Regions from separate parts of the Streptomonospora halophila genome, predicted to be linked through region 2. Evidence: riboswitches for the same ligand, from Rfam matches in the RefSeq annotation. Region 2 holds a riboswitch; the other holds the start of a gene.
The links. Region 2 has a riboswitch for glycine ahead of gcvP (aminomethyl-transferring glycine dehydrogenase). Riboswitches for the same ligand answer to the same signal wherever they lie in the genome.
Positions count from the first base shown of each region.

Region 1: another riboswitch for glycine. It lies ahead of gcvT (glycine cleavage system aminomethyltransferase GcvT); the one in region 2 lies ahead of gcvP (aminomethyl-transferring glycine dehydrogenase).

Region 1 is NZ_BAABIK010000011.1:161,205-173,132, reverse strand. Features, by position in the region: gene ABEA15_RS11800 (L-serine ammonia-lyase) at 1-1,276, opposite strand, end outside; gene ABEA15_RS11795 (serine hydroxymethyltransferase) at 1,380-2,651, opposite strand; gene gcvH (glycine cleavage system protein GcvH) at 2,656-3,036, opposite strand; gene gcvT (glycine cleavage system aminomethyltransferase GcvT) at 3,213-4,334, opposite strand; glycine riboswitch at 4,381-4,480, opposite strand; gene ABEA15_RS11780 (3-deoxy-7-phosphoheptulonate synthase) at 4,808-5,863, opposite strand; gene pip (prolyl aminopeptidase) at 6,359-7,318, shown strand; gene ABEA15_RS11770 (ferredoxin) at 7,455-7,646, shown strand; gene ABEA15_RS11765 (NAD(P)/FAD-dependent oxidoreductase) at 7,630-8,841, opposite strand; gene ABEA15_RS11760 (asparaginase) at 9,051-10,031, opposite strand; gene ABEA15_RS11755 (3'-5' exonuclease) at 10,171-11,136, shown strand; gene ABEA15_RS11750 (hypothetical protein) at 11,150-11,344, opposite strand; gene ABEA15_RS11745 (TetR/AcrR family transcriptional regulator) at 11,460-11,928, opposite strand, start outside.
Region 2 is NZ_BAABIK010000002.1:55,650-67,577, forward strand. Features, by position in the region: gene ABEA15_RS02250 (tetratricopeptide repeat protein) at 1-1,181, opposite strand, end outside; gene gcvP (aminomethyl-transferring glycine dehydrogenase) at 1,529-4,438, opposite strand; glycine riboswitch at 4,558-4,647, opposite strand; gene ABEA15_RS02260 (MerR family transcriptional regulator) at 4,931-5,527, opposite strand; gene ABEA15_RS02265 (FAD-binding protein) at 6,110-7,381, shown strand; gene ligD (non-homologous end-joining DNA ligase) at 7,397-8,302, opposite strand; gene ku (non-homologous end joining protein Ku) at 8,419-9,525, shown strand; gene ABEA15_RS02280 (ATP-dependent DNA ligase) at 9,614-10,561, opposite strand; gene ABEA15_RS02285 (hypothetical protein) at 10,898-11,098, shown strand; gene ABEA15_RS02290 (hypothetical protein) at 11,175-11,570, shown strand; gene ABEA15_RS02295 (hypothetical protein) at 11,657-11,857, shown strand; gene ABEA15_RS02300 (hypothetical protein) at 11,919-11,928, shown strand, end outside.

The DNA of each region.
Region 1 (11,928 bases), on a different contig from region 2:
GCGCGAGGCGGGCCGCGCTGATCGCCTTGATCGAGGCCAGGGCGTTGCGCTCGATACAGGGAACCTGCACCAGGCCCCCGATGGGGTCGCAGGTCAGGCCCAGGTTGTGCTCCATGGCGATCTCCGCCGCGTTCTCGATCTGGGCCGGGGTCGCGCCCCACGCCTCGGCCAGGCCCGCTGCCGCCATGGACGACGCCGAGCCGACCTCGCCCTGGCAGCCGACCTCGGCGCCGGAGATCGAGGCGTTCTGCTTGTAGAGGATGCCGATCGCCCCCGCCGCGAGCAGGAAGCGCATCGTCCCCTCGTCGCCCGCGCCCTGGGTGAAGTGCGCGTAGTAGTGCAGCACCGCCGGGACGATCCCGGCCGCGCCGTTGGTGGGTGCGGTGACCACCCGGCCGCCGGCGGCGTTCTCCTCGTTGACCGCCAGGGCGTACAGCGTGATCCAGTCGGTGCCGCGCATCGGGTCGCCGGGGTCGCTGTGGTCGGGGCCGGCCAGACCCTCGGGGCCGCAGTGGCCGCCGAGTTGGCGGTAGAGCCGCGGCGCGCGGCGCGAAACCTTCAGGCCCCCGGGCAGAGTGCCCTCGGTGGTCACGCCCCGGCGCACGCACGCGCGCATCGCCCGCCAGATCTCCAGCAGGCCCTCGCCGATCTCCTCGTCGGTGCGCCCGAACGCCCGCTCGTTGGCGAGCATGACGGCGCTGATGGACATGCCGGTCTCGCGGCAGGTCTCCAGCAGTTCGGCCGCGCTGGAGAACGGGTAGGGCTGCGGAGTCTCGTCGGCCGTGATCCGGTCGGCGCCCACGGCCTCCTCGTCGACGACGAAGCCGCCGCCCACCGAGAAGTAGGTGTGGGCCCGCAGCTCCGTGCCCGCGGAGTCCAGGGCCAAAAAGCGCATGCCGTTGGGGTGGCCCGGGAGCGTCTCCTTGCGGCGGAAGTCCAGGTGCGTCTCGGGGTCGAAGTCGACCTCGCGGACGCCGGCCAGGGCGAGCCGGTGCTCCGTGCGTACACGCTCGACCGTCGCCGCGGCGGCGTCGACGTCGACGCCCTCGGGCGTCTGCCCGAGCAGCCCGAGTACCACGGCGCGGTCGCTGCCGTGCCCCTTGCCGGTCAGTGCCAGCGAGCCGTACAGCTCGGCGCGCACCGCGGCGGTGCGCTCCAGCAGCCCGGACTCGGCCAGCCCCTCGGCGAACCTGCGTGCGGCCCGCATCGGCCCCACGGTGTGCGAGCTCGACGGACCGATGCCGATGGTGAACAGGTCGAAGACGCTGATTGCCATTCCTGCCCTCCTTGCGGGTACAGGAGCGATTTCGGTGTTCGGTGCGGCCGGGGCGGAGTGCCGAGCACGCCCCGGCCGCACCAGGAGGGCAGGGGACTGCCCTCTACAGCTCCGGGTAGAGCGGATTCTTGCGTACGAGCGCCTCGACGCGGCCGCGCAGCGCCGCGGCGTCGTATTCCGGCTTGAGCGCCTCGGCGATGACGTCGGAGACCTCGGTGAAGTCCTCGTCGCCGAACCCGCGCGTGGCAAGCGCGGGGGTGCCGATGCGCAGTCCCGAGGTCACCATGGGCGGCCGCGGGTCGTCGGGTACGGCGTTGCGGTTGACCGTGATGCCGATCTCGTGCAGCCGGTCCTCCGCCTCCTTGCCGTTGAGCTGGGAGTTGACCAGGTCGACGAGTACGAGGTGGACGTCGGTGCCACCGCTGAGCACCCGCACGCCCGACTGGACGGCGTCCTCGCGCATCAGCCGATCGGCCAGGATCTTGGCGCCGGAGACGGTGCGCCGCTGCCGGTCGGCGAACTCCTCGCCCGCCGCGACCTTCAGCGAGACCGCCTTGCCGGCGATCACGTGCTCCAGCGGTCCGCCCTGCATGCCGGGGAACACGGCGGAGTTGATCTTCTTGCCGAACTCCTCCTTGCTGAGGATGAGCCCGCCGCGCGGACCGCCCAGGGTCTTGTGCGTGGTGGTGGTGACCACGTCGGCGTGGGGCACCGGACTGGGGTGCAGCCCGGCCGCCACCAGGCCGGCGAAGTGCGCCATGTCGACCATGAACAGGGCGTCGACGTCGTCGGCGATCTTGCGGAACCGCGCGAAGTCCAGCTGGCGCGGATAGGCCGACCAGCCGGCGACGATCATCTTCGGCCGGTGCTCCTTGGCCAGCTTCTCGACCTCGTCGTAGTCGACGGTGCCGTCCTCGGGGCGGACGTGGTAGGCGACCGCGTTGAGGATCTTGCCGGAGTAGTTCAGCTTCATGCCGTGGGTCAGGTGGCCGCCGTGCGCGAGGTCCAGGCCCAGGATCGTGTCGCCCGGCTTGAGCAGCGAGAAGTAGACGGCCGTGTTGGCCTGGGCGCCTGAGTGCGGCTGCACGTTGGCGTGCTCGGCGCCGAACAGCGCCTTCGCCCGGTCGATCGCGAGCTGCTCGACCACGTCGACGTGCTCGCAGCCCCCGTAGTAGCGCTTGCCGGGGTAGCCCTCGGCGTACTTGTTGGTCAGGACCGTGCCCTGGGCCTCCAGCACCGCCTGCGGAGCGAAGTTCTCCGAGGCGATCATCTCCAGCGTGTCGCGCTGCCGGTTGAGCTCGGCGCCGACGGCTGCGGCGACTTCCGGATCGAGCTGTTCGAGGGACTGGTCGAGCAGATTCCGCTGAGAGGGCATGTGATCAACCTTCGCCTTCGGTCAACTGCGTGTACTGCTCCGGAGAGAGCAGCTCGGACGGTTCCTCGGTGACCTCCACCTTGAAGAGCCACCCCTGGCCGTAGGGATCGGTCCCGATGACCTCGGGGTTGTCCACCGCAGCCTGGTTCACGTCGACGACCTCGCCGTTGACCGGCGCGTACAGGTCGCTGACGGACTTGGTGGACTCCACCTCCCCGCAGGTCTCACCGGCGGCGACGGTGGTGCCCGTCTCCGGCGGTTCGACGTAGACGATGTCGCCGAGCGCCTCGGCGGCGAATGCGGTGATGCCGACTGTGGCGACACCGTCGCTGACCGCCACCCACTCGTGGTCGCTCGTGTAGTTCAGCTCCGCGGGAACGCTCAATTCAAATCTCCAGGAGGTCGTCGTTGTCCGGGTCTGGGACCGGGTAGGGCGCGGCGCCTTCGCGTGTGGCCGCCCGACCGGTTCGGCGTGGACCGTCGGCGGTTCCACCCAGTCGAATTCTGCCGCTTCGGCCTGCGGCCGCGCACGCTGTGCGCGCGCTTCGGCCGCCGCCGGGGTCAGCGCTCCCGGCGGTAGAGCGGCAGGTCGACGACGTCGACGGCCTCGGCGCGGCCGCGCACGTCCACGGCGGTCTCGCCGGAGGACGGGTCGGCCCCGCTGTCCATGTAGGCCATGGCGACGGGCTTGCCCAGCGTGGGCGAGGGCGCCCCGCTGGTGACCACGCCCACGGGCTCGCCGTCCAGCAGGACCGTGTTGTCCTTGCGCAGCGGACGGCGGCCGCGGGCCACCAGGCCGACCAGGCGGCGGCGCGGGCCGGAGTCGGCGACGCTCTGCAGCGCGTCGCGGCCCACGAAGTCGCCGGGCTTGTCCAGTTTGACGACCCGGCCGAGGTTGGCCTCGAAGGGGGTGGTCCGGGCGTCCAGTTCGTTGCCGTAGAGGGGCATGCCGGCTTCGAGGCGCAGCGTGTCCCGGGCGGAGAGCCCGGCCGGGAGCAGGCCGTGCGGCTCGCCCGCCTTGAGCAGGGCGTCCCACACGGCGGGCGCGTCGTCGCCGGGGCTGAGGAAGATCTCGAAGCCGTCCTCGCCGGTGTAGCCGGTGCGGGCCAGGAGCACCGGGTGCCCGGCGACCTGGTGGGAGTATCCCGCGAAGTACTTGATGGTGCTCAGGTCGGCGTCGGTGAGCGGCGCCAGGATGTCGACGGCGGCCGGGCCCTGCACGGCGATCAGCGCGTAGTCGGCGGAACGGTCCTCGACGAGGGCGCCGAAGCCCGCCGCGCGCTCGCTGAGGGCGGCGAGCACGGTCCCGGTGTTGGCAGCGTTGGCCACCACCAGGTACTCGTCGTCGGCGAGCCGGTACACGATGAGGTCGTCGAGGACGCCGCCGTCGGCCGCGGTGATCATGGTGTAGCGGGCGCGGCCCGGCGCGACCTTGGACAGATGGCCCACGAGGGCGTAGTCCAGCATGTCGGCGGCCTGGGGGCCGGTGATGTGGATCTCGCCCATGTGGGAGAGGTCGAAGAGTCCGGCCGTCTCGCGCACGGCCGCGTGCTCGGCGCGCTCGCCGCCGTAGCGCAGCGGCATCTCCCAGCCCGCGAAGCCGACCAGGGTGGCCCCGGCCCGCTCGTGGACGGCGTGCAGCGGCGTTGTCCGCAGTGCCGATCCGTCGTCCGGCGCAGTCATTCTCACTCCCGAGAGGATGGACGTCGTTTCGTGACAGGCGTTGCCATCCTCCCCCTCTGTCATGATGCCTGAGAGCTTCGCCGCGCGAACGCGGCTTGCACCTTCGGCGAGGGGCTCGAACGCCCCTGCTTTCCAGAGTGGTCTCGACCGTACGGTCCGGCGCGCCTGAGAGGTTCTCTGGGGAGGAATTGCTCCTTCGGCGGCCCGTGCCGGCTGCACGGACTCTCTCCCGTACGGATTCAACGACCGGTTCCAGGCTAGCAGTGCGGCTTTCGCGCGAACAGCCAAGGGGACACGAAACGCCCACTTCACCGCACCTGCCAGCGGAGACGCCGACCGCCGCGGAGCCGGGGGCGCCGGCGGCACCCGAGAGCCGGGTCCCTCCGGCGGCGCCCCCGAAAGGCGTCCGCGGCGCGCGGCCCGCGGCGAGTCCGGGCGCCCTCGGCCGCGGGCGGGGCAGCGGGCTCCGGTGCTTAGACCGAGCGGCGCTTGCGTACCGCCTCGGCGAGCCGGCCCAGCACGTCCTCGGTGGTCGACCAGCTCATGCACGTGTCGGTGATGGAGCGCCCGTAGGAGAGCTCCGCGGGGTCGCCCAGCTTCTGGGCGCCCTCCTCGATGAAGCTCTCCAGCATCACGCCGATGATGCCGCGCTGACCGTCGGCGACCTGCGCCGCGATGGCGTCGGCCACCCCCGGCTGGCGGGTGTGGTCCTTGCCGCTGTTGGCGTGGCTGGCGTCGATCATCAGCCGCCGCGGCAGTCCGGAGCGCTCGACGACCTCCAGCGCGGGCGCGACGCCGGCCGCGTCGTAGTTGGGGCCGCTGCGTCCGCCGCGCAGGATGACGTGGCAGTCGGGGTTGCCCGCGGTGACCACGACCGAGCCCGCGCCCGAGGGGTCGATTCCGAAGAAGGTATGCGAGGCCGCGGAGGCGCCGCAGGCGTCCACCGCCACCTGCACGTCGCCGTCGGTGCCGTTCTTGAAGCCCACCGGCATGCTCAGGCCGCTGCCGAGCTGGCGGTGGACCTGGCTCTCGGTGGTCCGGGCGCCGATCGCGCCCCAGGCCACCGCGTCGGCGATGTACTGCGGGGTGATGGGGTCGAGGAACTCGGTGCCGGCCGGCACGCCGATCGAGCCGATGTCGAGCAGTAGCTTGCGCGCGGTGCGCAGGCCGCGGTGCACGTCGTAGCTCTCGTCCAGCCCGGGGTCGTTGATGAGCCCCTTCCAGCCCAGCGTGGTGCGCGGCTTCTCGAAGTAGACGCGCATGACCAGGCAGAGGTCCTCGCTCAGGGACGGCGTCAGCGCCTTGAGCCGCTCGGCGTAGTCCAGCGCGGCCTCGGGGTCGTGCACGGAGCAGGGCCCAACGATGACCAGCAGGCGGTCGTCGGCGCCGTCGAGCACGCGCTTGACCTCGCCGCGGGCGTCCTCGACCAGCGCGGCGCGCTCCGGTCCCATCGGGAGCTCGGCGAGGAGGTCCTTGGGCGCGATCAGCGGCTGGTAGCTGGCGACGCGCGTGTCATTGGTGTTGGGCATGCCTTCTGTGTCCCTACTTCCGTCTCACCTGCGGACCCACTCAGAACACTAACGCGGGTGGGCGGCGTGCGGGGTGCCGGAGTGTTCCGGGGCGCCGCCCCGCGCACCGGCCGCGGCCCTTTCGGAGCCGCCGGGTGTGGTGCGCCTCGGCGCGCACGGCCCGAAGCCGGTGTCCGCGCAGGTTCGCGGCGTTTCATGTGACCCTGGACACACTCTGGAGCCGGGCTCCGCCGCGGGGACGCCCGGCGGCCGCGGCGCGCCCGGCAGCGCGGGAGGCGCAGGCGCGGGGCGGGCAGCGGGGACGATGCCGTGCGCTGGAACGATCTTGGCGCGCAAATCCGCCGCGGCGTGCGAAACCCTCGGCGTGGCCGGGCTTCCGGCGCTGCGCCCGAGTGCCGGGAAACGTCCTCCCGCGGCGGACGCGCGGCACTGCGCCCGGTCGTCCCGGTTCTAGGATTGTCCGCGGCCACATCTGCGACGAAGGACGCCTAACCCATGCGCACGCTGTACCCGTCCATCGAACCCTACGACTCCGGCATGCTCGACGTGGGCGATGGACACCGGATCTACTGGGAGCTGTGCGGGAACCCGGCGGGCAAGCCTGCGGTGTTCCTGCACGGGGGACCGGGTGCGGGCTGCTCACCCGACCACCGGCGCCTGTTCGACCCCGAGCGCTACCGCGTGCTGCTCTTCGACCAGCGCAACTGCGGCCGCAGCACCCCCCACGCCGCCGGCATGGACGTGGACCTCAAGACCAACACCACCTGGGCGCTGGTGGAGGACCTGGAGCGCCTGCGGACGATGATGGGCGTGGACCGCTGGCAGGTGTTCGGCGGTTCGTGGGGCAGCGCGCTGGCGCTGGCCTACGCCGAGGAGCACCCCCGGCGGGTCAGCGAACTGGTCCTGCGGGGGATCTTCACCCTGCGCAACGAGGAGCTCCGCTGGTTCTACCAGAACGGCGCCAGCTACCTCTTCCCCGACCTGTGGGAGCACTACCTCGCGCCCATCCCCGAGGAGGAGCGCGACGACCTCATCGGGGCCTACGCGCACCGGCTGTCCTCGCCCGACCCCGATGTGCGCCTGGCCGCGGCCCGCGCCTGGAGCTTGTGGGAGGGCTCGACCATCACCCTGCTGCCCGACGAGCGCGTGCGCGCCCAGCACGCCGAGGCGGAGTACGCGCTGGCCTTCGCCCGCATCGAGAACCACTACTTCGCCCACGGCGGCTTCTTCACCCCCGGCCAGCTGATCGACGGCGCCGACCGGCTGAGCGGCATCCCCGGCGTGATCGTGCAGGGCCGCTACGACGTGTGCACCCCGGTCAAGACCGCACACGACCTGCACCGGGCCTGGCCCGAGGCGCAGTTCCACCTGGTCGACGACGCCGGCCACGCCTTCAGCGAACCCGGCATCCTGCACCACCTCATCGAGGCCACCGACGCCTTCGCCGACGCCTGAGAGGGGGCTGAAAGCGTCTGGGAAGCGTCTCCAGTGGCGGGGGGCGCGCCATCCGCCCGCGGGTCCGCGGCCGCTCGGTGCGGGATTAGGCTCGGACGCGCAAGCAGCGGCCCCACGGCGCAGAGCGAGGAGAACCATGCGGGTCAACGTCGACTTCGACCGGTGCGAGAGCAACGCGGTGTGCATGGGTGTGGTGCCGGAGGTCTTCGAGGTGCGTGAGGACGACTTCCTCTACGTGCTGCAGGAGGAGCCCCCGGAGGACCTGCGGGCCGAGGTCGAGGAGGCCGCCCGCATGTGCCCCAAGCAGGCCATCACGATCGAGGGCTGACCTCGGCCAGCGCGTCCTCCCAGGTGGTGGGCTCGGCCAGGAGCCGGCGCAGGCGCATCACCTTCGGCGTGGAGCGCAGGCCCAGGATGCCCACGAGCATCCCGGCGCGGCCGAGGAGGGCGACGAACTTGCGGTCCTCGGCCGAGCCGTGCACGATCTCGGCGGTGTCGGCGGGCGCGGCCTGGCCCAGCAGCTGGATCTTCATCCCGTACTGGTCGGACCAGAAGTAGGGGACCGGGGTGTAGGGCGTGCCGCCGCCCGCCAGCAGGTTGCGCGCAGCGGCGGCCGCCTGCTCGCCTGCGTTGGTCCAGTGCTCCAGGCGCATCAGGCCGCCGTAGCGCGGGTGCGGCCAGGCGGCGATGTCGCCCGCCGCATACACCCCGGGCAGGGCGGTGCGGCAGTACTCGTCGCAGAGCACTCCGCCGGTGCCCCCGGCCAGTTCGACGCCCGAGCCCTCCAGCCAGCCGGTGTTGGGCAGGGCGCCCAGGCCCGCCACGACCAGCGACGCCTCGACCGCGCTGCCGTCGCCGAGCCGTACCCGCTCGACGCGCCCGCGCCCCTCGAACCCGGTCACGCCCACGCCCAGCCGGAGGTCGACGCCGTGGTCGCGGTGCAGCTCGGCGAACACGCCGGCGACCCGGGGGTCGACGACGCGGGTGAGCGGGGTGGGTTCGGCCTCCAGCAGCACGACCTCGAGCCCGGCCGCGCGGGCGCTGGAGGCGACCTCGGCGCCGACGAACCCGGCTCCCACGACGACGACGCGCTCGGCGGCCTTGAAGGAGTCGCGCACGGCCTCGGCGTCCTCGACGGTGCGCAGCACGTGCACCCCCTCCAGCGCGGTGCCGGGGCGGCGGGCGCGGGAGCCCGTGGCGATCACCAGGCCGTCGGCGGCCACCTGCGAGCCGTCGTCGAGCTCGACGGCGCGCTCGCGCGGGCGCAGCCGCCGCGCGGACCGGCCCAGCCGCAGGTCCAGCCCCAGGCCGTCGAACGCGGAGTCCTCGCGCAGGTCGATGCCCGCACCGGCGCCCTTGCCCGTCAGGAACTCCTTGGACAGCGGCGGGCGCGAGTAGGGGCGGTGCGGCTCCTCGCCGATCATCGTGATCCGCCCCTCGAAGCCGGCTTCGCGCAGGGACTCGGCCGCGTGCAGCCCGGCCATGCCCGCTCCGGCGATCGCGACGCTGCGGATGTCGCCCATGTGCCGCCCTTCGTCGGTGGTGGTCACGCGCGTGGAACCGGCGAACCGGTGGGCCGCCGCTTCGGGGCCGCCGCACGGCCCCGTCTGGTCGAAACATAGCCCAGTGCCTTCCGATTCCGCCCACCGCGCGGACAGGGCCGGTACCGCGGTCGCGCCGTCCCCGGCGTCCGCACCGGCGCCCGCCGCCGGGACCGCCGGGGAGGGACGGGTCAGGCGAGCGCCTCGTCGGCGACGGGGCGAAGGCGGCCCACCGCCCTGCCGCCGCCGCGGACCTCCGCAGCGGCCAGGTCGCGAACGGGGGAGACGTCGGCGCCGACCGCCGCGAGGGCCTCCAGCGCCGCCAGGGTGCGCGCGCGGAACAGCGGGTCGCCGTCGCTCAGCTTCACCGCCGCCACCTCGCCGGCGGGTGCGGCCACGACGAGCACGCCCTCGGCCCCCATCTTGGCCACCGCGCCCGGGAGGCCGCGCATCAGCAGGGTGTCGGTGCGCCCCTCGCCGGCGACGTACTCGGGCCGGTTCCGCATGGCCTCCAGCACCGCGGCCTCGGGCGAACCCTCCGGTGCCAGGGTCATCTCCCGCAGGCCGCGCGCCAGGCCCAGCAGGGAGACCGCCAGCTGCGGCGCGCCGCACCCGTCGACGGTGGTGTGGGCGACCGGCTCGCCGCACATCTCCTCGACCTCCCTGCGCACCAGCTCCTGCACCGGGTGGTCCGGTTCCAGGTAGTCCCCGGTGCTCCACCCGCGCGCGACGCAGGCTGCGAGCATGGCCGCGTGCTTGCCCGAGCAGTTCATGAGCAGCGGCGAGGGCGCACCGCCGTCCATGAGCAGCCGTTCGCGCTCGCCGCGGTCCAGGGGCCAGTCGGCCGGGCAGCGCAGCGCGCCGGCGTCGAGGCCGGCGCCGGCCAGCATCCCCTCCACCGTCTCGACGTGGCGCGGCTCCCCGCTGTGGCTCCCCGCGGCGATCGCGGTCTGCGCGGGTCCCAGGTCGGCGCCGGCGCGCAGCACGGCCGCGGCCTGGAAGGGCTTGGCGGACGAGCGCGGGAGCATCGGGGCCTCGGCCCCGCCGCGGACGTAGCCGATCTCACCGCGGGCGGTGAGCCCCACCGCCGTGCCGAAGTGCACGCCCTCGGCGAATCCGGACCGGACCACCTCGACCAGCGGGACGTACTGCGGCTGCGGGCTCTGCTGCATGGGGAACTCCTCGGTCGGGGGCGCTCATACGTCACGGCCGGAGCCCAGGGGGTGGCGGGTCCGGGCCGCTGGTTCAACGCCGTTCGCGGCAGCGGTCTTCCCGAGCGTGTCGTAGTGTCTGGCCGCGGGAGGTGCCGCGATGAGGATCGGACGGGGTGTGGACGACGTGCTGGACGCCGAACCCGACGCCGGGCGGATGGTCCGGATGGGTGCCCTGACCCGCCGCCGCGGCGCGGCCCGCGGCGCGCGCGATCTGGAGTACGCGGTCGTCGATGTCGAGACCACCGGGCTCTACCCCGGTGAGGGCGCGCGCATCTGCGAGATCGCGGTGGTGCGCATGCGCGGCGACGGCACCCTGCTGCGGGAGTTCACCACGCTGGTCGACCCCGGCTCCGCCGTCACCGGGCAGGAGTTCCACGGCATCGGCGCCAGCGACGTCATCGGCGCGCCCAAGGCCGCCGAGCTGGTGGACGCGCTGCGCGGCCTGTTCTCCGGCGCGGTGCTGGTGGGGCACAAGCTCGACTTCGAGGGCCGCTTCCTCGCCTCGGAGCTGCTTCCGGCCGGTCTTCCGGGCGGCCTGCCGGGCCTGTGCACGCTGCTGTCGCTGCGCTCCCAGCTCGACCTGCCCCGCTACTCGCTACCGCGCGCCTGCCACACGCTCAGCGGTCATTGGCCCACCGGACAGCACACCGCGCTGGGCGACGCCCGCGCCTGTGCCCAACTGCTGGCCGAGCTGCTGGCCAACGCCCCCGGCACGCTGCGCTACACCGGCCCCGCGCCGATCGAACTGGATTCGGGCGAACCGGATCCGGCCCCGCTCAAGCCCCGCACCTCCTACGCCGCCACGCCCTCGGCGGTCGCCCTGCGCGGCCACCCCGAGCGGCCGCCGGCCGAGTGGCCGGTCCGCTGGCGCCGGCTGGAACTGGACCCGCGCGACTGCGGGGGCCGCTTCAGCCCCGAGCAGCGCGCGGCCGCTCAGCGCGACGCCGAGTGCCGCAGTGCGGCGCTGGAGGCCGCGGCGGCCTCGGCGGCGGTGGCCACGGCCCTGGCGGCCACCAGCGCCGCGCGGCTGGCGGCGCGCCGGCTGCGCACGGTGCTGGGCTGAGCCGGCGCCGCGGTCACATCCCCGACAGCGCCAGGAAGAAGGCGACGATCAGCGCGCTGCCGCCTACCGCGGTGAGCGTCGCCCGACCGGCCTCGGTCAGCCGCGCTCGTACCAGCTGGGGTGCTGCGCGGGCCTGGAACCGGGGCACGCGGTTGAACATCGCGACGGCGACCAGGAGGGCGCCGGCCAGGATCAGGAGCAGGGACACCGGGGGCTCCTCCGGAGCGGGGGCTGGCTGGGCGGTGCCCGATTTTGCCCCAGCTCCGCTGCGGGTGCGCAGCCGAGGAGCGGCCGCTGCCGGTTCCGGTCGCGCCGGTATGACCTCAGGTGAGCGAGGGTGACGCGGAGTGACCGGCGGCGTCGGTTGCGCGGGCGCCGAGCGCGCGCAGCGTGAAGGCCGCCACCAGGCGCCCGGCGTCGCCGGGGGTGGTCTCGCCGTGCATGAGGGGCGCCCGCTGGGCGCCCAGCATCGCCAGCACCAGGCGGGCCACGGGCTCCACCGGCGCCGCCGCGAACTCGCCGTCGTCGACGCCCTGGCGCAGGATGCCGGTGAGCAGCCGCTGCATCGGCGCGACGTGCTCGGCGAGGGCCTGGTAGGCGTCGGGGCCCAGGCTGGCGCCGAGCTCAGCGGCCGCGGGGTGGGGGTGCTCGGCCAGGGCCTCGACCTGGAGCCGCACGAAGGTCTCCAGCCGCTCGGCCGCGCCGGCGCCCGCGGGCAGCTCGCGGTGGTAGCGGTCGACGAACCCGGTGGTGGCCTGCTCGGTGAAGGCCAGCAGCAGCGCGGGCTTGTCG
Region 2 (11,928 bases):
AGGCGCTCGCGGAAGTCGTCGTGCAGGGCCCGGCCCCAGACGTACTGGCCGGGTGTGCGCACCGCCTCCTCCAGCGCGCGGCGCAGCGCGGCGGCGTTGTTCTCGCCCTGGGCCAGCGGCAGGGCGAGGTGGGTGTACATCCGGTTCAGCGCGACGAACAGCTCGCCGGTCAGCATCGGCGCGCTGTGCTGGGCCGCGGCCGCCTCGACGTAGGGGTCCCACCAGACCTCGTCCTCACGGGCCTGCCCGTCCTCCTGCTCGGCGGTCTCCGGGTCGGGCGCCAGGAAGCCGCGGCGCAGGCGGGCGCGGACCTCGTCGGCGGTGGCGGGATCGCGGTGGGCCAGGCCGTCGGCCCACACGCGCTCGGCGGCCTCGCCGTCGCCGCGCACCGCGAGCAGCCGGGCCAGCAGTTCGACGGCGCCGCCCGCGACCTCGGGGGCCACCGCCCCCTCGGGCGCCGCGCCCGGCGCCTCCGGCGCGGGGCCCGCGCCCTCGCGCGGTTCTCCGCCGCGCGCGCCGGCCTCGGTTACGACGGCCGCGAACGCGCCGATCGCGTACTCCACGTGCACGGCGCCCAGCAGCAGCCGCAGTCCGGTGTGCTCGCCCAGCTCCAGGCCCCGGTGGACGACGTCGGCGGCGGCGTCGGTCAGGCCCCGGGCCAGCAGCCGCGCCGCGTAGTCGTGCGCCGCCTCGGGCACGATCTCGACTGAGTCGCTGCTCAGCACCTGGTCCCAGTGCGCCTCGGCGGTTTCGGTGTCGCCGCGGTCCTCGGCCAGGCGCGCGAGTCCGTAGTGGGCGGCCGGGCGGTAGCGGTTGTTGCCCGAGTCGAGGACGTCGCGCCAGGCGGCGCGCGCCTGTTCGGCGTCGCCCTCGGCCTCGAAGGACAGGGCCAGGTGGTAGGCGGCGCGCGGGGCGAACTCGGGGTGGCCGGTGCCGATGGCGGTGCGCGCGGCCGACCGCGACGCCGCCACCTCGCCCATGTCGTGGCGGACGACGGCCAGCCCGAGGGCGGCCAGCGGCAGATAGCGCTGCGCACCGCCCTCGACCACGCGTTCGTAGACCTGGGCGGCGCGGTTGAGGTGTCCGTTCTCGGCGAGGTCGCGCGCCTGGTCGCACAGGCTCTTGGACTCGGACTCGTCTCCGGCGGCGTCGTGGGTGGAGGATCCGGCGGACGCTGTCATCTGGCGCTGCTTTCCACACGGGGGGCGGTTCGGGCGGCGCGGGGCCGACCCGGCGGTTCCACTGGGAGGTTAGCCCGTCGGCGCGGACACGATGACGAGGCGTGGCCGCACCGCCCGGAATCGGCGGGGCGCCCCCCGGTACCGGTACCGCGACGATTCCCGGCACCGATACCGCGGCGGTAGGCGGCGACCGCAACCGCCACCTTTACATCGTAGATTTATCTATTCCCCGACGAGTCCGGCGCACACGGCGAGCGGCCGCCGTCCCCGCGCTCGTACTCCGCGGGTCCGGCGGCCGCCGCTCGTCCTCGGACCGCTCCCCCGCCCCCGGGGGGCGGGGCCGGCGGCTAGACCTCGAACGCCTCCGGCGGCGGGCAGGCGCAGACGAGGTTGCGGTCCCCGTAGGCCTGGTCGATCCGCCCGACCGGGGACCAGTACTTGTCGAACCGCAGCCGCTGCACCGGGAAGGCGCCCTCGTGCCGCGAGTAGGGGTGGCGCCACTCGTCGGCGGTGAGCGCCTCGGCCGTGTGCGGCGCGTTGCGCAGCGGGTTGTCGTCGGCCGGGTAGGCGCCCTCGGCGACCCGGTCGATCTCGCCGCGGATGGCGATCATGGCGTCGACGAAGCGGTCCAGCTCCTCCAGGTCCTCACTCTCGGTCGGCTCGACCATCAGCGTCCCCGCCACGGGGAAGGACATCGTGGGCGCGTGGAACCCGTAGTCGATCAACCGCTTGGCGACGTCCTCGTTGCTGATGCCGGTCCGCTTCTGCAGGCCGCGGATGTCGATGATGCACTCGTGGGCGACCAGGCCGCCCCGGCCGGTGTAGAGCACCGGGTAGTAGGGCTCCAGCCGCTTGGCGACGTAGTTGGCGCCGAGCACCGCGGCCTCGGTGGCCGCGCGCAGCCCCTCCTCGCCCATCATCCTGATGTAGGCCCAGGAGATCTGCAGGATCCCGGCCGACCCGAACGGCGCCGACGACACCGGGCCCACCCCGGTGTAGGGCCCGGCCTCGGGCTGGCTGGGGTGGTTGGGCAGGTAGGCGGCCAGGTGGGAGCGCGCCGCCACCGGGCCGACACCCGGACCGCCGCCGCCGTGCGGGATGCAGAAGGTCTTGTGCAGGTTCAGGTGGCTGACGTCGGCGCCGAACCGCCCGGGCTTGGCCCAGCCCAGCAGCGCGTTCAGGTTGGCACCGTCGACGTAGACCTGGCCGCCCGCCTCGTGCACCAGGTCGCACACCTCGGTGATGGTGTCCTCGTAGACGCCGTGCGTGGAGGGGTAGGTGACCATGATGGCGGCCAGGTCGCCGGCGTGCTCGGCGGTCTTGGCGCGCAGGTCGTCCATGTCGATGTTGCCGCCGTCGTCGCAGGCCACGACCTTGACCCGCATGCCGGCCATGGTCGCGCTGGCGGCGTTGGTGCCGTGCGCCGAGCTGGGGATCAGGCACACGTCGCGCCCCCGCTCGCCGCGCCCGCGGTGGTAGCCGCGGATGGCCAGCAGCCCGGCCAGCTCGCCCTGGGAACCGGCGTTGGGCTGCAGCGACACCGCGTCGTAGCCGGTGATCTCGGCGAGCCACCGCTCCAGGTCGCGCACGATGCGCACGGTCCCGGCGGCCTGCTCCAGCGGCGCGAAGGGGTGCAGCGACGCGAACTCCGGCCAGGTCACCGACTCCATCTCGGCCGTGGCGTTGAGCTTCATCGTGCACGAGCCCAGCGGGATCATGCTGCGGTCCAGCGCCAGGTCCTTGTCGGCGAGGCGGCGCATGTAGCGCAGCAGCGAGGTCTCGCTGCGGTGGGCGGAGAAGACCGGGTGGGTGAGGTAGTCCACCCCTCGGCGCAGCTCCTCCGGCAGGGCCGCGCGCCGGTCGGCGCCGGCGGTCCGGCCGGGGACGCTCTTGCCGAAACCGGTGAACGCCGCCACCACGGCCTCGATGTCGGCGGTGGTGGTGTTCTCGTCGCAGCTGACGCCCACGGTGTCGGAGCCGGCGGCCAGCAGGTTGACGCCGCGCTCGGCGGCCGCCTCGACGACCGATCCCGCCGCCCCGGGCACGCGCACCCGCAGCGTGTCGAAGAACCGCTCGCCGACGACCTGGAACCCGGCCGCGCGCAGCCGCTCGGCGAGGTCGGCGGCGTGGCCGTGCACCCGCTCGGCGATCGCCCGCAGCCCGTGGGGCCCGTGGTAGACCGCGTACATGCCGGCCATCACCGCCAGCAGGACCTGGGCGGTGCAGATGTTGCTGGTGGCCTTCTCGCGGCGGATGTGCTGCTCGCGGGTCTGCAGCGCCAGCCGGTAGGCGGGCTTGCCCGCGTTGTCGACCGAGACGCCCACCAGGCGCCCGGGCAGCTGGCGCTGGAGCCCCTCGCGCAGCGACATGTAGCCGGCGTGCGGGCCGCCGAAGCCCATCGGGACCCCGAAGCGCTGGGTGGAGCCCACCGCGATGTCGGCGCCCATCTCACCCGGGCTGCGCAGCATCGTCAGCGCGAGGATGTCGGCGGCCACCACCGCCAGCGCGCCGCGCTCGTGCGCCTCGGCGATGACCGGGCGCGGGTCGCGCACCGCTCCGCTGCCGGCCGGGTACTGCACCAGCACGCCGAAGGCGTCGGTGTCGGGCAGCCCCTGCGACAGGTCGGCCACCACCACGTCGATGCCCAGCGGCTCGGCGCGGGTGCGCAGCACCGACAGGGTCTGCGGGAACACGTCGGAGTCGACGACGAAGACGTCGCTGCTGCCGCGGGTGGCGCGGCGGGCGAGGGTCATCGACTCGGCCGCGGCCGTGGCCTCGTCCAGCAGCGAGGCGCCCGAGACCGCCAGCCCGGTCAGGTCCGAGACCATCGTCTGGAAGTTCAGCAGCGCCTCCAGGCGCCCCTGGGAGATCTCCGGCTGGTAGGGGGTGTAGGCCGTGTACCAGGCCGGGTTCTCCATGATGTTGCGCAGGATGACGGGCGGGGTGGTGGTGTCGTAGTAGCCCTGACCGATCATCGAGGTCAGCACCCGGTTGCGGTCGGCCAGTGCGCGCAGCTCCGCCAGCGCCTCGGACTCGCCGGCCGCGGCGGGCAGCTCCAGCGGCGCCGGCTGCCCGGGGCGGGCGAGGATGCGCTCGGGCAGCGCCGCGGTCATCAGGTCGTCGGTGCTGCCGTAGCCGACCGCCTTGAGCATCTGCGCGAGCTCGGCGGAGTCGGGGCCGATGTGCCGGTCGGCGAAGTCGCGGGCCGCCGCGGCGCCGGCGTCCGGCCCTCGTTCACGGGTTGGCTGCTCCGTCATGGAGACCTCCTGGTCGCTGTGCCGCTTTCGCGGCTGCTCCTGTCTGGTCTCCCCCTCTGTCGCTCACGGCCCGCCAGGGCCGAGGCGCAGGCACGTCTCGCCTACCGCTCCAGAGTGGCCTCCTCCACGCGGTCCTTGGTGCCTGAGAGGTTACTGGGGAGTTTTGCCCCGTCGGCGCCCCGCTGTGGGGTCTCTCCCGCGTGGTATCGACGGCCGGATCGTGGTGTCGACTGCGTTGTTCGGTTGTGGGTCGTCCATTATGTACGGCCCTGATGGACCACAGGGCGGCGGGGGCGTACTGCCCGCCTTCGCGGTCGCGCGCGTGTCAGGCCCGCCGCACAGCCGACGTTACTGGATCCGGGCGCATTCGTGGAGTGCACGCGGGTAGGCGCGCATCACACCCGCGCCGCCGCCCGCGGACCGGGCGGCCGGCGCCGGCGAGCGCGGACGGGGAGGCCGGCGCGGCCGGCGGAGTCCGCGGGAGGCCGGAGGTCAGCCGGTCTTGCGCTCGCGGCGGCGCCGCGCCAACTCGTCGGCGGGCCGCGCCTGCGGGCTCAGCGACCCGCCAAGCTCCTCGCCGGGAACCTCGTCGAGAGCGCCCTCGAGCTCGCGCCACACGCGCCCCAGGGCGATCCCGAACACGCCCTGCCCGCCCTGCATCAGGTCGACGACCTCGTCGGGCGACGTGCACTCGTAGACGCTGACGCCGTCGCTCATCAAGGTGACCTGGGCGAGGTCGGCGGTACCGCGGTAGCGCAGGTGGTCCACCGCCGGGCGGATCTGCTGCAGGGAGATGCCGGTGTCGAGCAGCCGCTTGACGACCTTGAGCAGCAGGACGTCGCGGGAGTCGTACAGCGGGGGCCTACCGCCCTCCTGCTGCACGGTGGGGCCGACCAGGCCGGTGCGGGCCCAGTAGTCGAGTTGCCGATAGGTGATTCCGGCGGCCGCACATGCCGTGGGGCCGCGATAACCGACGTCCATAGGCAGCGCCACCACGTCCTCTTCGCACAGCAGGCCCTGCTCCCCAGCTCGCCGTATCGCTGTATGCCTGAGAGCGGAGGTTTGCTGCTCACCGCTAGTAACCGCCACGCCGAACCTCCGGCTCCTCGGCCCACGGCGGTTTGACAGGGGGCATGAAGGGTGCGCCGCGGGTTCCTTCGACATTGAAGGTAAGCCGGTCGCACGGACAGCGTCAACGACACCCATCGGCGCGTCGCGGAACCTGTTTCGCCGCCGCCGAGCACCGCCGCCGTCCATTTGCAAGCATAACCGAAGAGCGGCTCGCGGGCCGCTTTCCCGCCTTCCTGACCTGCACCGGAACCGGAGCACCGGACCGGGCGGCGACCCGGGTGCCGCGCCGGCGCCCGCGGGGCGCGTCCACATACCCGCGACACGCCGTCGCCGAGACCGTCGCGTCCAGGCGGATCCGGCCGCCGCGGCCGCCGCCACCGCGACCGGGCCGCCCGGTTCGCACGGTTCCCCCACCCGCGTGCGGCGCCCCGACGCGCGCGGGCCGCTGCGGCCCGCTGCCCGAGCGGCCCTCGCACCGGGGCCCTCGCCGGCCCGGGTGCCCGCGCGAGGGGGGACACCGCGTCTGGTATCTCTGGTGGCTGCCACAACGGGCGGCCGCCGGCCGCCGCGTTCCATCCGTCTCCCCGGAAGGGGCAGCAGGTGAACCGGCCTACCACGAACTGGGCGGGCAACATCGGCTTCGCCGCCGAGCGCCTCCACCACCCCTCCACCGTCGCCGAGGTGCAGGCCGCCGTCGCCCGCGCCGAGCGGGCACGGGCCCTGGGCAGCGGGCACTCCTTCAACGCCGTCGCCGACACCCCCGGCGACCTCGTCTCGCTCGCCCGCCTGCCGCGCACGATGGAGCTGGACACCGCGGCCGGAACCGTCCAGGTGGGCGCGCGCGTGCGCTACGCCGAGCTGGCGCAGTGGCTCCAGGAGCGCGGCCGCGCCCTGCACAACCTGGGATCACTCCCCCACATCTCGGTGGCCGGGTCGGTCGCCACCGCCACCCACGGCTCCGGCGACGCCAACGGCAACCTTGCCACCGCGGTGGAGGCGCTGGAGCTGGTGACCGCCGAGGGCGACCTGGTGAGCCTGAGCCGGGCCGAGAACGGCGCCGAGTTCGACGGCGCGGTCGTGGCGCTCGGCGCGCTCGGGATCGTGACCGCGATGACGCTGCGCACCGAACCGGACTTCGACGTCGCCCAGAGCGTCTACGAAGGCCTGCCGCTGGAGGCGCTGGACGAGGACTTCGACGCGATCACCGGCGCCGCCTACAGCGTCAGCCTGTTCACCCGCTGGCGCGACCCGGTGGTCGACCAGGTGTGGCTCAAGCACCGGGTGGGTGGCGGCCCGCCCGCCGGCGGCGCCGACGGCTTCTTCGGAGCGCGGCCGGCGGACGGACCCCGCCACCCCGTGCCGGAGATGTCGGCCGAGCACTCCACCCGGCAGCTGGGCGTGGCGGGCCCCTGGTCGGAGCGGCTGCCGCACTTCCGCCCCGGATCGCCGCCCAGCAGCGCAGGCGAGGAGCTCCAGGCGGAGTACCTGCTGCCGCGCGGCGCGGCCGTCGCGGCGCTGCGGGCGCTGGAGCCGCTGCGCGAGCGCATCGCCCCCGTCCTGCAGGTCCACGAGATCCGCACGATCGCCGCCGACGGGCTGTGGCTGAGCCCGAGCCACCGCCAGGACACCGTCGGCTTCCACTTCACCCTGGTCCCCGACACCGCCGCGGTGCTGCCGGTGCTGGAGCTCATCGAGGAGCGGCTGGACCCCTTCGGCGCCGTGCCGCACTGGGGCAAGCTGTTCACCGCGCCGGCCGGGTCGCTGCACGGGCGCTACAGCAGGATGCGCGACTTCGCGGCGCTGGCCCGCCGGTTCGACCCGCGCGGCAAGTTCGCCAACGCGTTCCTGCGCGAGCACGTCCTCGGCGGCTGACGCCGCCCCGCTGTCCTACAGCCGCTCGATGGCCCGGCGGGGCGAGCGGGCGTGGCGGGCCATGTCGCGCCAGGGCTCGGCCCCCGAGCGCTCGGGGAGGGTGCGCACCGTCCAGTGCCGGGCCGTGTCCACGCGCTCCAGCTCGTCCCAGGACAGCGGGGCCGCCACCGGCGCTCCGGGCAGCGCGCGCACCGAGTACGGCGCCACCGCCAGCTGGGCGTAGCCGTTGCGCAGGTAGTCCAGGAACAGCCGGTCGCCGCGGCTGCGCTTGCGGAACCGCGTGGTCAGCTCGTCGGGGCGGCGGCGCGCGACCAGTTCGGCGATGACGTGGGCGAAGTCGCGGGCCTGGCCGGCGTCGATCTCGGGGCGGATGGGCGCGACCACGTGCATGCCGCGCGAGCCGGTGGTCATCACGAACGCGGCCAGGCCCAGGCTTTCCAGCACCTCGCGGACGTCGTAGGCCGCGCGGCGCACCTGCGCGAAGTCGTCGCCGGGCGGGTCGAGGTCGATGACGAGCCGGTCGGGGCGGCGCAGGTCGCCGACCCTGGTCAGCCACGGGTGCAGGGTGATGGCGGCCTGGTCGGCCAGCCATACCAGGGTGGCGGCGTCGTCGCAGACCAGCATCTCGTTCCCGGCGCGGCCGTCGTCCTTGGCCACGTGCACCGAACCGGCCCACGGGGGCGCGTAGGAGGGGCGGTTCTTGACGTAGAAGCCGCCCTCGGGGTCGGCGATGCCGTGCGGGTAGCGCTGCACGGCCAGTGGGCGCCCCCGCAGGTGGCGCAGCATCGGCCCGGCGACCGCGCGGTAGTACTCGGCCAGCTCGCGCTTGGTGACCCCGCCCGGCTCGAACAGCTCCTTGCCGGGTCGGCTGATGCGGACCCGGTGGGCGCCCACCCGCCATGTCAGCGCTTCCGTGTCCAACCGTGCCCTTTCCCGCCCGCGCCGGCGTGTTCGCGTGCGTCTTTACCCGCGGCCTGCGGCGTTTTACCTGGTAACGGGCAGTATGAGAGGTAAGCCCGAGCGGAAGGAGGCGCCCGATGGCCTCTCCGGTGTGGAAGGGAACACTGTCCTTCGGTCTGGTGAGCCTGCCGGTGCGGCTGTTCAGCGCGCGCGAGCGCCACGGCACCCGGTTCCACCAGTTCCAGCGCGACACCTCCGACCGCATCCGGTACCGGAGGGTCAACGAGCGCACCGGCAAGGAGGTGGACTCCGCCGAGATCGTGCGCGGCACCAAGGCCGACGCCTCCTCGGGCGCCGACGAGTACGTCATCGTCGAGCCCCGGGAGATGGAGGAGATCGCGCCCGGCCGGTCCAGCTCTCTGGAGATCACCGCGTTCGTGCCGGCCGACGACGTCGAGGCGCTGTGGTACGACTCCGCCTACTACGTCGCCCCCGAGTCCAAGGGGTCGGCCAAGCCCTACCGGCTGCTGTGCCGGGCCCTGGAGCACTCGGGCCGGCTCGGGCTGACCACGCTGGTGATGCGCGAGCGCCAGCACCTGGCGGTGGTGGGGCCCCAGCAGGGCGTCCTCACGCTGAGCACGCTGTGGTGGGCCGACGAGGTCCGCGACCCGGAGGAGACGCTGCCCGCCATCCCCGAAACCGACCTGGGCGAGCGCGACCTGGACTTGGCCGAGCAGCTGATCGGCGCCATGGCCGAGGAGTGGCGGCCCGAGGCGTACACCGACGACTACCAGGAGCGCATCGACGAGCTGATCCGTGCCAAGAGCGCGGGCGAGCGGGTGCGCTACGCCGAGGAGGGGCCGCCGCCCGAGACCAACGTCGTGGAGCTGACCGAGGCGCTGCGCGCCAGCCTGCGCGGCGGCGAGGAGGAGTCCGCGGCCTCCCGGTCCGGCAAGGGCGGGCGGGGCGGAGCCCGGCGCGGCTCCGCTGACGGCGGCGCCGGGAAGGGCGGCACCGCGAAGGACCGCGCCGGGACCGGCGGAAGGGGCGGGGCCCGTCCCCGCGGAGGCGGCGGCGCGGCGCCCGAGCCGCGCGAGGCGCCGCTCTCCGAGCTGTCCAAGCGCGAGCTGTCGCGGCTGGCCTCCGAGCTGGACGTCCCCGGCCGGTCGAAGATGGACCGCGCCGAGCTGGAGGAGGCCGTCGAGCGCGCCCGCTCGGGCGGATCGGCGCGCTCGGCCTCCTGACCCCGCGGGCGGTTGCGGCGCCCGGGGTGGTCGAGGAACTCCGCGCGTTCCTCGACCGGATCCGGCCGGGCCTGCGGCGGTGCCCATCTCAGCCCTCGATGGACAGGTCGGTGGGCACGTCGGCCGGCTCCAGGTCGGTGCGGGGGCGGACATAGCCCACCGCGTGGCGCCAGCGCCCGGAGGACTGCGCCGCGTCCGGGCAGATCTCCACCACGACCTCGGGCACCACCCGCGCGTAGTCGTGGGCCGAGCCCCACCGGGAGGGCAGCTTGGGCGGCCAGGGGTGGTCGCCGCCGGAGGGACGCAGCAGCTTCGCCATCTCCCGGCGCTGCGCGGGGGCCAGCTCTTTGGTCCGCCCGACCACGCGCAGGGCGCCGGTCTGGGAGTCGCGGCGGCCCACGATCAGCTCCCGCGGGTCGCCGGCGCCGCCGATCACACCGCCGACGATCGCCTCGGTAGTGACACGCCGCTTGTACTTCAGCCAGTCGCGGCGCCCCGGCCGGTACCGGCCGCGCCCGTCCTTGGCGACCAGGCCCTCCACGCCCACCCGCCACATCTGGTCGAACCACTGCCGGGCGACGTCGACGGCGCCGGTCTGCCAGCCGAGCATGAGCGCCGGCTCGCCGACCCCGCGCATCAGCTCCTCCAGGCGGGCGCGCCGGTCGTCCAGCGGGCGCCCCGCCAGCTCGGCCCCGTCCTCGCGCAGAAGGTCGAAGACGATGAAGTGGCAGGGCTCGGTGCGCGCCAGCCGCTGCGCCTCCTGGGGACCGGAGTGGCCGCGGCGCTGCAGGCCGGAGAAGTCGAGGCGGCCCTCGGTCGACCAGCGCACGATCTCGCCGTCGACCGCGGTGCCCGGGGGCAGCGAGGCCTCGACCGCCGCGGCGACGTCGGGGAAAACGGCCTCCAGCCGCCTGCCGGAGCGCGAGGTGATGGACACGTCGCCGTCGCGCCGGACGATGGCGCGGTAGCCGTCCCACTTGGGCTCATAGCGCCAGTGCGGGCCCTCGGGCAGGACGTTCGCGGTGCGGGCGAGCATGGGTTCCACGCACCGAGACTGCCCGGGACGGGCGCCGCGCAGCCCGGCGCAGGTCCGATCATGGACCGATGTTGACCGCGCCTTGGCGGAGTGTTGCGGCGGGGACCGCCCGGGGAGGCCGGGCGAGGGGGATCAGGTGGTGCGGCCGAAGTCCTCCGGCGAGATCTGGTCGAGGAACTCGCGGAATCTCTGTAAGTGAGGCGCCGACCAGCACCACCAGCGGGGCTGCAGGTCAGAGGGTGCAGGCAGCTACTCGTAGCTGCGCAAACCTACAAAATTTCGACCTCAATTTCACAAGCTCGCTCCAGATCCGCTCCAGATACAGGGGAACCCCGCATGGTCCAGCCCATCGAGGCGCACGCGTCACAGGATGCGACCCCGGCCGATCACATCGCCGAGGCCGGCCGCCTGCTCGATGACGTGTGGCTGATGGTGTACCAGGACCCCCGGTACGGGTGGGAGTCGCCGGCGGCGACGAACATGCTCGCTGCCGCTGACATCCACACGCGCATCGCGGATCTCAAGAGCCGCACATAAGAAAACGCCCCCAGCGGGTGCCGGAAACACCACGCTGAGGGCTTGGCCCATCACCTGAGCTGACCAGGGAGGACCCGTGGAAACTCTATCTGCCGGTGTAGTTCGCACCGCAACCCCGGGCGTCGAGACGATCGTCTCCGCCCTCCCCTACCTCACCCCCGCCCAGTGGGCACTAGCCGCCAGCGGCGTGCTGTTCGTGGGCGCCGCAACGGTCGCGGCCGCACACCGGCGCGGGCCGCGTGAGGAGTTCACCGACCGCGCCCGCCGTGAGGCCGCCCAGGCGCGCGCCCAGTGGGACCGCGGCGGCGTGGATCTCGCCATGGTGCGTGACACCGCCCTGTGGATGCTGGCGATCGCCGCCCTCGCGGTGTTCCTGGTCTCGGATTCGCCCGTCGTGCACTGGACCGGCGCCGCCCTGGCTGTCGCGTGCTCGGTGGCGACGGTGCTCGTGGACTGGCGCACCGCCTCGTAGGTGGTGTGCCGGGGCCGCCCCCGCATCCGTCCATCCGTCCCCGGGGGCGGCACCCGGGACACCATCCGCACACCGAGGAGGACCGCATGGCCACACTGTTCGACGCCGCGTTCGCGTGCGAAACCCCCGACTGCAACCGCGCGGGCACGCCCGCCGGCGAGGTCGACCGGCTGCGTCGGCGTATCGCCGCACTGGACGCCGCCTACACCCGGTCGGGTTTCGCCGAGACGGTGGCCTACCGGGCCGCCCGCGGCCACCTGCAAGAGCAGGTGCGCGCCGCCACCTGACATACGCGGCCCGCCCACTCTGCCAGGACCAGGCGGGCCGCCGGCCTCGAAAGGAGACCTGATGAAGACGC